2 regions of the Mesorhizobium sp. M1169 genome follow, and region 2 is predicted to be linked to the other one. Evidence: predicted binding sites of a transcription regulator. Region 2 holds the regulator's gene; the other holds the start of a gene.

Region 1 (3,703 bases), on a different contig from region 2:
GGTGAGATGATCGAATGGAACGGCTCGGGGACCAATGTTTCGGAAGGCTTGTCATGGGGGATGCGGGTGCTCTCGCCGGCACCGCCTTACAGCGACGGCGCGCCGTTCAGGGCGTCAGGCACGACCAAAACGGTGCTGCTGCTCACCGACGGCGAGAATGTTGTCTATGGCGCGAAGGATACGCCACAGAAGTCGGACTATGGCTCCTACGGATTCCTGGCCTCGGGTCGGTTTGGATCCAGCGACCAGACCGCGGCTGCGCGCAATGTCGACGATTGGACAACCAATGTATGCAACACATTGAAGAAGCAGGACGTGCAGATCTTCACAGTGCTGCTGCAGGCCGACACCGCAGCCAACCGCAAGCTCTACGAGGCCTGCGCATCGTCGCCGTCGGATTATTACCCGACCAACGACGTCAGTCAGCTCGAAGGCGTCTTCCTGAAAATCGGAAGCTCGATTTCGCAGCTGCACTTGACGAATTGAACGACGTCGGCCGCTCTCCCGCCGCCGCTGCTCAACTCGTGTGTGCAGCCACTTTGCCTGTGGTTTCGGGGAAGAAATCGGGCGCCGCATGGCGCTTGCCGAACATCATGTCGTATTGCAGCAGACGGAAGTCGCGGATTGCCGGATCGATCTCTTTCTGACGCGACCAATCGGGGGTGGCGTCGCCCCCCGGTGCCAAAAGCAAATTGCGGTCGATAACGCGGTAGCGCTCTCGCAACTGTCCGAGGAAGCCGGTGTAATAGGGATGGCTGATGCCGGCTGTCTTCAGGATATGGTAGGGCAGGAAGGACGGGCTGACGGCGCCCAGATCCTCGGTCGGGCCGCTGCGATTCGACCAGACGATCAGCGGCGTCTGGTGGTGCAGCAGCATCTGGTCGGCCGCCTCCTTGCGCGGCGCAACATTGTCCTTCAGGAAGCCGGTCTCGACGTAGACCGGCCCAAGCGGCGGCAGATGGTCGCCGAAGAACGCGATGACGGTCGGCCGCTCGCGTTTCTTCGCCCATTCGATCAGCCGCTCGAGGCCGCGGTCCGCGTCGGAAGAGCCTTCGGCATAGCTCAACAGCGATTCACGCGCCCATTGGCTGATCGGCGCCTGCACCTTGTGGGTCGGATTGTTATAGCGATACGGCTCATACGGCCCGTGGTTCTGCAGGCTGACGGCGAAAAAGAACACCGGCTCGGCGCTGGTATCGGCTTCGTGGATGATCTCGTCGGTCATCGCAGCGTCCGACGCGAGCGGTCCGCGCTTCTGCATGGGCGGCAACGTCTCCTCGGACTTGAAGTCGTTGAAGCCGAAATCGGCATAGACGGCCCCCCGGTTCCAGAACCAGTTAGTGCCGGGATGGATGGCGCGCGCCCGGTAGCCCTGACTTTTCAGGAAGGTCGCCAGCGAGGGAGTCGGTGTCCGCACATATTGCTGGTAGGGAATGCTGCCCGCCGGCAGGAAGGCGTTGGAAAAGCCGGTCAGGGCCTCGAACTCGATGTTGGCCGTCATGCCGCCGAACTCGGGCGAGAACATGTAACCCGTGCGCAGTACCCGCACATTGGGGATAGGGTCGGGTGTGATGGTGACGCCGGGTAGCTTGGTCGGATCCCAGAAGGATTCGCTCATGACGACGATGATGTCGGGCTTCTCGGCAGGTACCGAGGCGGTCACCTGCGGTTTGCCGATCGCTTCGATCGCCTTGTCGGAATAGCCGGGCGGCGCCGAGACATGCGCCATCGGAACGTTAAGCGCGAAGGCGAGCGCAAAACCGTTCGAGGCATAGTTTTCCTTCTGGTCCCACATGATCGGGATGATCTGCAGCCGGTCGCGCGTCCACGAGAAAGTGGCATAGTCCATGATGGAAACGAAGAAGGCGATCAGCGGTACTGTCAGCGTCAGCCGGGCAAGGCGGCCCTTGTGGCTGAGCGCCGGAACGCGGCGGCGCCATAGCCGCCAGCCATAGACGAGCAGCGACAGCCCGCCGACGATGCCGATCGCCAGGGCAATGGCGGTTCCCGGGCGATCGCGTACCAGAAGCGGCATCAGTGCCACGATCTGCCGGGAATAAAGGAAATCGGTCGGATAGAGCGGATCGCCGAGATACAGCGACTTCTGGTGGCCGACGAACGCCAGCGACAATGTCAGCGGCGCGACGATCATCAGGCTCTGATGACTGCGGCCGAGCACGGCGTCGAGGCCGATGAGGATCAGCGCAAAAATGATGATCGTGGTCCAGCCGGGTTTGAAAGGCTGCAGAAAGAAATCAATGGTGCCGGCAAAGTTGCCGCGCACGATCAGTTCGATGGCAAACACAAGGATGGCCGCAGCCAGCAAGCTGATAAGGCCATAGCGGATGACAGGCCATTTGCGCGCCGGCAGATAGCCGGTCGACGGATCGCCTTCAAGAAACTGGGGCGCCGCCTCGGCTGCGCTCTGCTTGGTCTTTGCCACTTCAATAGTTCCCCGGCCCGCAACAAAAGCGTCACTCGATTGTCATCGAACTGTCACGCAAAGCCTAGCGCCTGTGGCGGAAATAAGAAGAGCCAGCAAACAAATCGTGAGCGGTTTTCATCATGAGTGATCGCCAAAAAGCCTGCCGAAACAGGCACTCGGCCGATATTACGCGATCAAGGTTGGACTTGACTTGGCCGCACGCCTTGCGTCACAGGCAACGTGAACCAGCAGCTGGGAGCCGCCGATGGCCATCGCATTCACCTTTCCGGGGCAGGGCAGCCAGGCTGTCGGCATGGGCAGGGACCTCGCCGATACCTTTGTGGAATCGCGGCGGATCTTCGAGGAAGTTGACGACGCGCTCGGCGAAAACCTATCGAAGCTGATCTGGGAAGGCCCGGAAGAGACGCTGACGCTGACCGCCAACGCCCAGCCGGCGCTGATGGCGGTGTCGCTTGCCGCAATCCGGGCGCTGGAGGCGCGCGGCTTCTCCCTGAACGGCAAGGTCACCTATGTCGCCGGCCACTCGCTCGGCGAATATTCGGCACTTGCGGCCGCAGGTTTCGTTTCGGTCGCCGACGCCGCCCGGCTATTGCGCATCCGCGGCAATGCCATGCAGGCGGCTGTGCCGGCCGGCGAGGGCGCCATGGCGGCGATCATCGGGCTGGAGCAGGCCGACGTCGAAGCCGCTTGCGCAGAGGCCGCCCAGGGCGCCGCCAAAGATCCCGCACAAGCCTTGGTTTGCCAGATCGCCAATGACAATGGCGGCGGCCAGCTGGTGATCTCTGGCGCTAGGCCAGCGGTCGAACTGGCGGCGAGGCTATGCACGGAGAAGGGCGCCAAGCGGGCGCTGATGCTGCAGGTCTCGGCGCCCTTCCATTCGGCATTGATGAAGCCTGCGGCCGAGATCATGCGGGAGGCGCTGGCCGCCGTGACGAAGAGTGCGCCGGTCGTGCCGCTGGTCTCCAATGTTACGGTGACCCCGACGAGCGATCCCGACGAGATCGCCCGCCGACTCGTCGAACAGGTGATCGGGCGCGTGCGCTGGCGCGAAACGGTGGAGTGGTTCGGCAGCAACGGCGTTGTGACGCTTTACGAAGTGGGCGCCGGCAAGGTGCTGTCGGGGCTGGCCCGCCGCATCAACCGCGACATTGCCACCAGCAGCATCGGATCGGCGGCGGAGGTCGAAACGGCACTTGCCGCCTTGGGTGACCACGTAGCTTGAATTCATCAGTGCTTGCCGCTATATGAATACATGTA
Region 2 (3,703 bases):
CCGAAACCGGAACCGATCCGGCCAGCCCTTGCGCTGTCAGCGCGGCGACGACGCCGCCGGCAGTGCCGTCATTGGCCGCGACCACGGCATCGACCTTGTTGTCGTTGGCGGTCAGGAACTGTTCCATGTTCTTCTGAGCGTTGGCCGGCAGCCAGCCGTCGGTATAGGCCTCGCCGACATTCTTGATCTTGCCGCTGTCTATTGCCGCCTTCAGCACCTCCATCGAACCGGCAAACAGGAAATCGGCATTCGGATCGGAACCCGAACCCTTGATGAAGACATAGTTGCCTTCCGGCTTCACCTTGAAGACTTCCCGGGCCTGCATGCGGCCGACTTCCTTGTTGTCGAAGGTCAGGTAAAAGACGTCCTTGTTCTCGATCAGCCGGTCGTAGCCGACAACCGGAATACCTTCGTCCAGCGCCTTTTGCACGGCCGGCCCGATGGCCGAGGCGTCCTGCGCCAGGATGATCAGTGCGGTGGCGCCCTGCGAGATCAGGCTCTCGACGTCGGTGAGCTGCTTGCCGGGGTTGGACTGTGCGTCGGCGGAAATATACTTGTCGCCTGCGGCCTCGATGGCCGCCTTCATTGCGGCCTCGTCGGTCTTCCAGCGCTCTTCCTGGAAGTTCGACCAGGAAACGCCGATGACCTTGTCTTTAGCCTGCGCCACCGACGCCAGCGCCAGCGTCATGGCGACACCCGCCAGAATGGCGGTCGTGAATTTCTTCATCATATCCTCCCTGCGCCGCGTACGGCGTGACCAATTGGCTCAAAGACCAGCTTAGAAGCTCTAATTTTTTCGAGCCTCGAAAAAATACTGGCCCGATCTCCGGCTGCTGTCAACATCGATTCTGATGGATTTTGATGACTCTGCGAGTTTTTTCGAGCGTCGGAATAAACGATGACAGCGCCACCTGCATCTGACACTATTTGCCTCATCCGACACTATTTGTCGGACATTACCGACGGCTTCCGGTTCATGAGCGGCCGCGGCAACCGGGAGGAAAGCAAAACAATGTCGGTCGGAATCCGCCATGACGATTTGCGCCGGCGCAACCGGGCGATCGTGATCTCGGCGGTGCGCCGGGCCGGCCAGCCATCGCGTACTGAGATCGCAGCTACCACCGGCCTCAGTCATTCGACCATATCGGCGATTTCTTCCGACCTGATACGGGAAGGCATCCTCGCCGAGAGCAAGCCAAGTGAGCCCGTTTCGTTGAAACGCGGTCGTCCGCAAGTCGGCCTCGCCCTCAACCCGGAAGCGGCGGCGGTGCTGACCGTGGTGTTGTCGCTGAATTTCCTTTCGGCCGCCATTATCGACTATACGGGACAGGTGGTCGCCGAGGAACAGCGCCGGCTGGACACGCTGACTATGCCGCGCGACGAGCTGATCCGTGAATGCATGGCCATCGTCCGGCGCCGGCTGCAGGATCCAGATCTTGACGTCCGCAGTGTCGCCCGCATCGCCCTGGCGATTCAGGGCATTACCGACTCCCCTGCACGCGCCATGCTGTGGTCGCCGATCACGCCGCAGACCGACATCGCCTTTGCCGACATGCTGGAGGACGAATTCGGCATCCCGGCAACGGTGGAGAACGACTGCAACATGATGGCGGTGGCTTTGCGCTGGCGCAATCCGGATCGCTATCGCGATGACTTCATCGCCATCCTGCTTTCGCATGGCATCGGCATGGGGCTGGTGCTGAAGGGCGAACTGTTCACCGGGACGCATTCCTCGGGCGGCGAATTTGGCCACATGATCCATCGTCCGGGCGGCGCGCTCTGCCGTTGCGGGCGGCGCGGCTGCATCGAGGCGTATGCCGGCAACTACGCCATCTGGCGCAACGCCAGGCAGATGAGCGAAGACAGCGAACCGGTCGCCGACGTCAGCGACGCCGACATGCGCGCACTGGCGGCCCGGGCGCGCGAGAAAGATGGGCCGGAACGCGAGGCCTACCGCAAGGCCGGCGAAGCGCTGGGTTTCGGTCTCGGCTCGCTGTTCGCGCTGATCGATCCGGCACCGGTCGCGATGGTCGGCGCCAGTGCCGCCGCCTTCGATCTGATCGAGCCGGCCTTGCGGAAGGCAATCGCCCAGACCGCCGGCGGCCAGCATTCAGGCTCGATCTCCTTCGATACAGAGCCGAACGAATTGCCTCTGATCCGCGAAGGCTGCGCGATGCGGGCGTTAAGCTTCGTCGACCAGGAGATTTTCGCGCCGGGCGCGCAAATGAGGCCCAGCGTCAGAAAGAACGTAGCCTGACCAGGCGGGTCAATCTTCCCTGATCGCATAGCCGGCGCCGCGGATGGTGCGGATGACATCCGGCATCCGGCCGTTGTTGACGGCTTTGCGCAGCCGCCCGACATGCACGTCGACGGTGCGTTCGTCGATGTAGATTGTCTCCCCCCAGACATTATCGAGTAACTGGCTGCGCGAGAAGACACGGCCCGGATGCCGCATCATGAACTCGAGCAGCCGGAATTCGGTCGGCCCGAGCCTGATTTCGCTCTTCTTGCGATAGACCCTGTGCGATTCGCGATCGAGCACGATGTCGCCGACCTTCAGCACGCTGGACAGCACTTCCGGCTTGGCGCGCCGCAGCAGCGCCTTGACCCTGGCCATGAATTCCGGTGTCGAAAACGGCTTGACCAGATAGTCGTCGGCGCCGGTCGAAAGACCGCGCACCCGGTCGCTCTCCTCGCCGCGCGCGGTCAGCATGATGATCGGCAGCCGCTCGGTTTCGGGGCGCACCCGCAACCGACGACAGAGCTCGATGCCGGAAACCGCTGGTATCATCCAGTCGAGCACCAAAAGGTCGGGCACATTCTCCTGCAAACGGATCTCGGCTTCGTCGCCGCGTGTCACCACCTCGACCTGGTAGCCTTCGGATTCGAGATTGTAGCGGAGCAGCACACCCAACGGCTCCTCGTCCTCCACCACCATTATGCGTGGTGCGATCATCGGCTGGGCACCCCCATCATGTCACCGGTGCGGACATTGTCGTTTCGTCCTGCTTCGGACGATTGACCGGCAATTGCTCGCCGGTCAGCACATAATACGCATTTTCGGCGATGTTGGTGACATGGTCGCCGATCCGCTCCAGATTCTTGGCGCAGAACAGCAGGTGCGTGCAAGCGGTGATGTTGCGCGGATCTTCCATCATGTAGGTCAACAGCTCGCGGAACACGGACGTGTATTTGACGTCGATGCGCTCGTCGGCGGCACGCAGCTTGGCCAACGCGGCCGCATCGCCTGCAGCATATTCCTCGATGACACCCTGCACCTGGATGAGAACCAGCTGCGCCATCGCGTCGATGGAATGCGACAGGTCCCGCGGCGTGGCGCTGAGGCCGACCGCACTCACGCGCTTGGCGATATTCTTGGCAAGGTCGCCGATGCGTTCGAGGTCGCCCGCCATGCGGATCGCTCCGACCACATGGCGAAGATCGTGGGCCATCGGCTGGCGTTTGGCGATCAGGGTGATGGCGCGGTCGTCCAGTTCGCGTTGACGCGCATCCATGATGGCGTCGTCGGAAACGACGCGTTGCGCCAGCACGTTGTCGGAATTCAACAGCGCCTTGGTCGCCCCGCCGACCATCGAACCGGCGAGGTCGGCCATGTCGCGGATCAGCTTGCTGATCTGCTCGAGATCCTCGTCGAAAGAAGCGACTGTGTGTTCGCCCATGGTCCTGTCCTCATATGCATGAT

Evidence for each region. The regulator PhoB, encoded in region 2, activates phosphate uptake and scavenging genes when phosphate is short. The targets are predictions, from matches to a motif close to TGTCATNNANCTGTCAT.
Region 1: NKH41_RS10875 (LTA synthase family protein) is a predicted target of PhoB. The motif match lies at 2,484-2,500, and genes of this name have one in related genera.

What each region holds. Positions count from the first base shown of each region.
Region 1 covers NZ_JAMYME010000008.1:72,106-75,808, forward strand. The annotation lists gene NKH41_RS10870 (pilus assembly protein TadG-related protein) at 1-486, shown strand, start outside; gene NKH41_RS10875 (LTA synthase family protein) at 518-2,443, opposite strand; gene fabD (ACP S-malonyltransferase) at 2,691-3,668, shown strand.
Region 2 covers NZ_JAMYME010000033.1:36,832-40,534, forward strand. The annotation lists gene xylF (D-xylose ABC transporter substrate-binding protein) at 1-727, opposite strand, end outside; gene NKH41_RS25495 (ROK family protein) at 1,013-2,257, shown strand; gene phoB (phosphate regulon transcriptional regulator PhoB) at 2,267-2,956, opposite strand; gene phoU (phosphate signaling complex protein PhoU) at 2,973-3,680, opposite strand.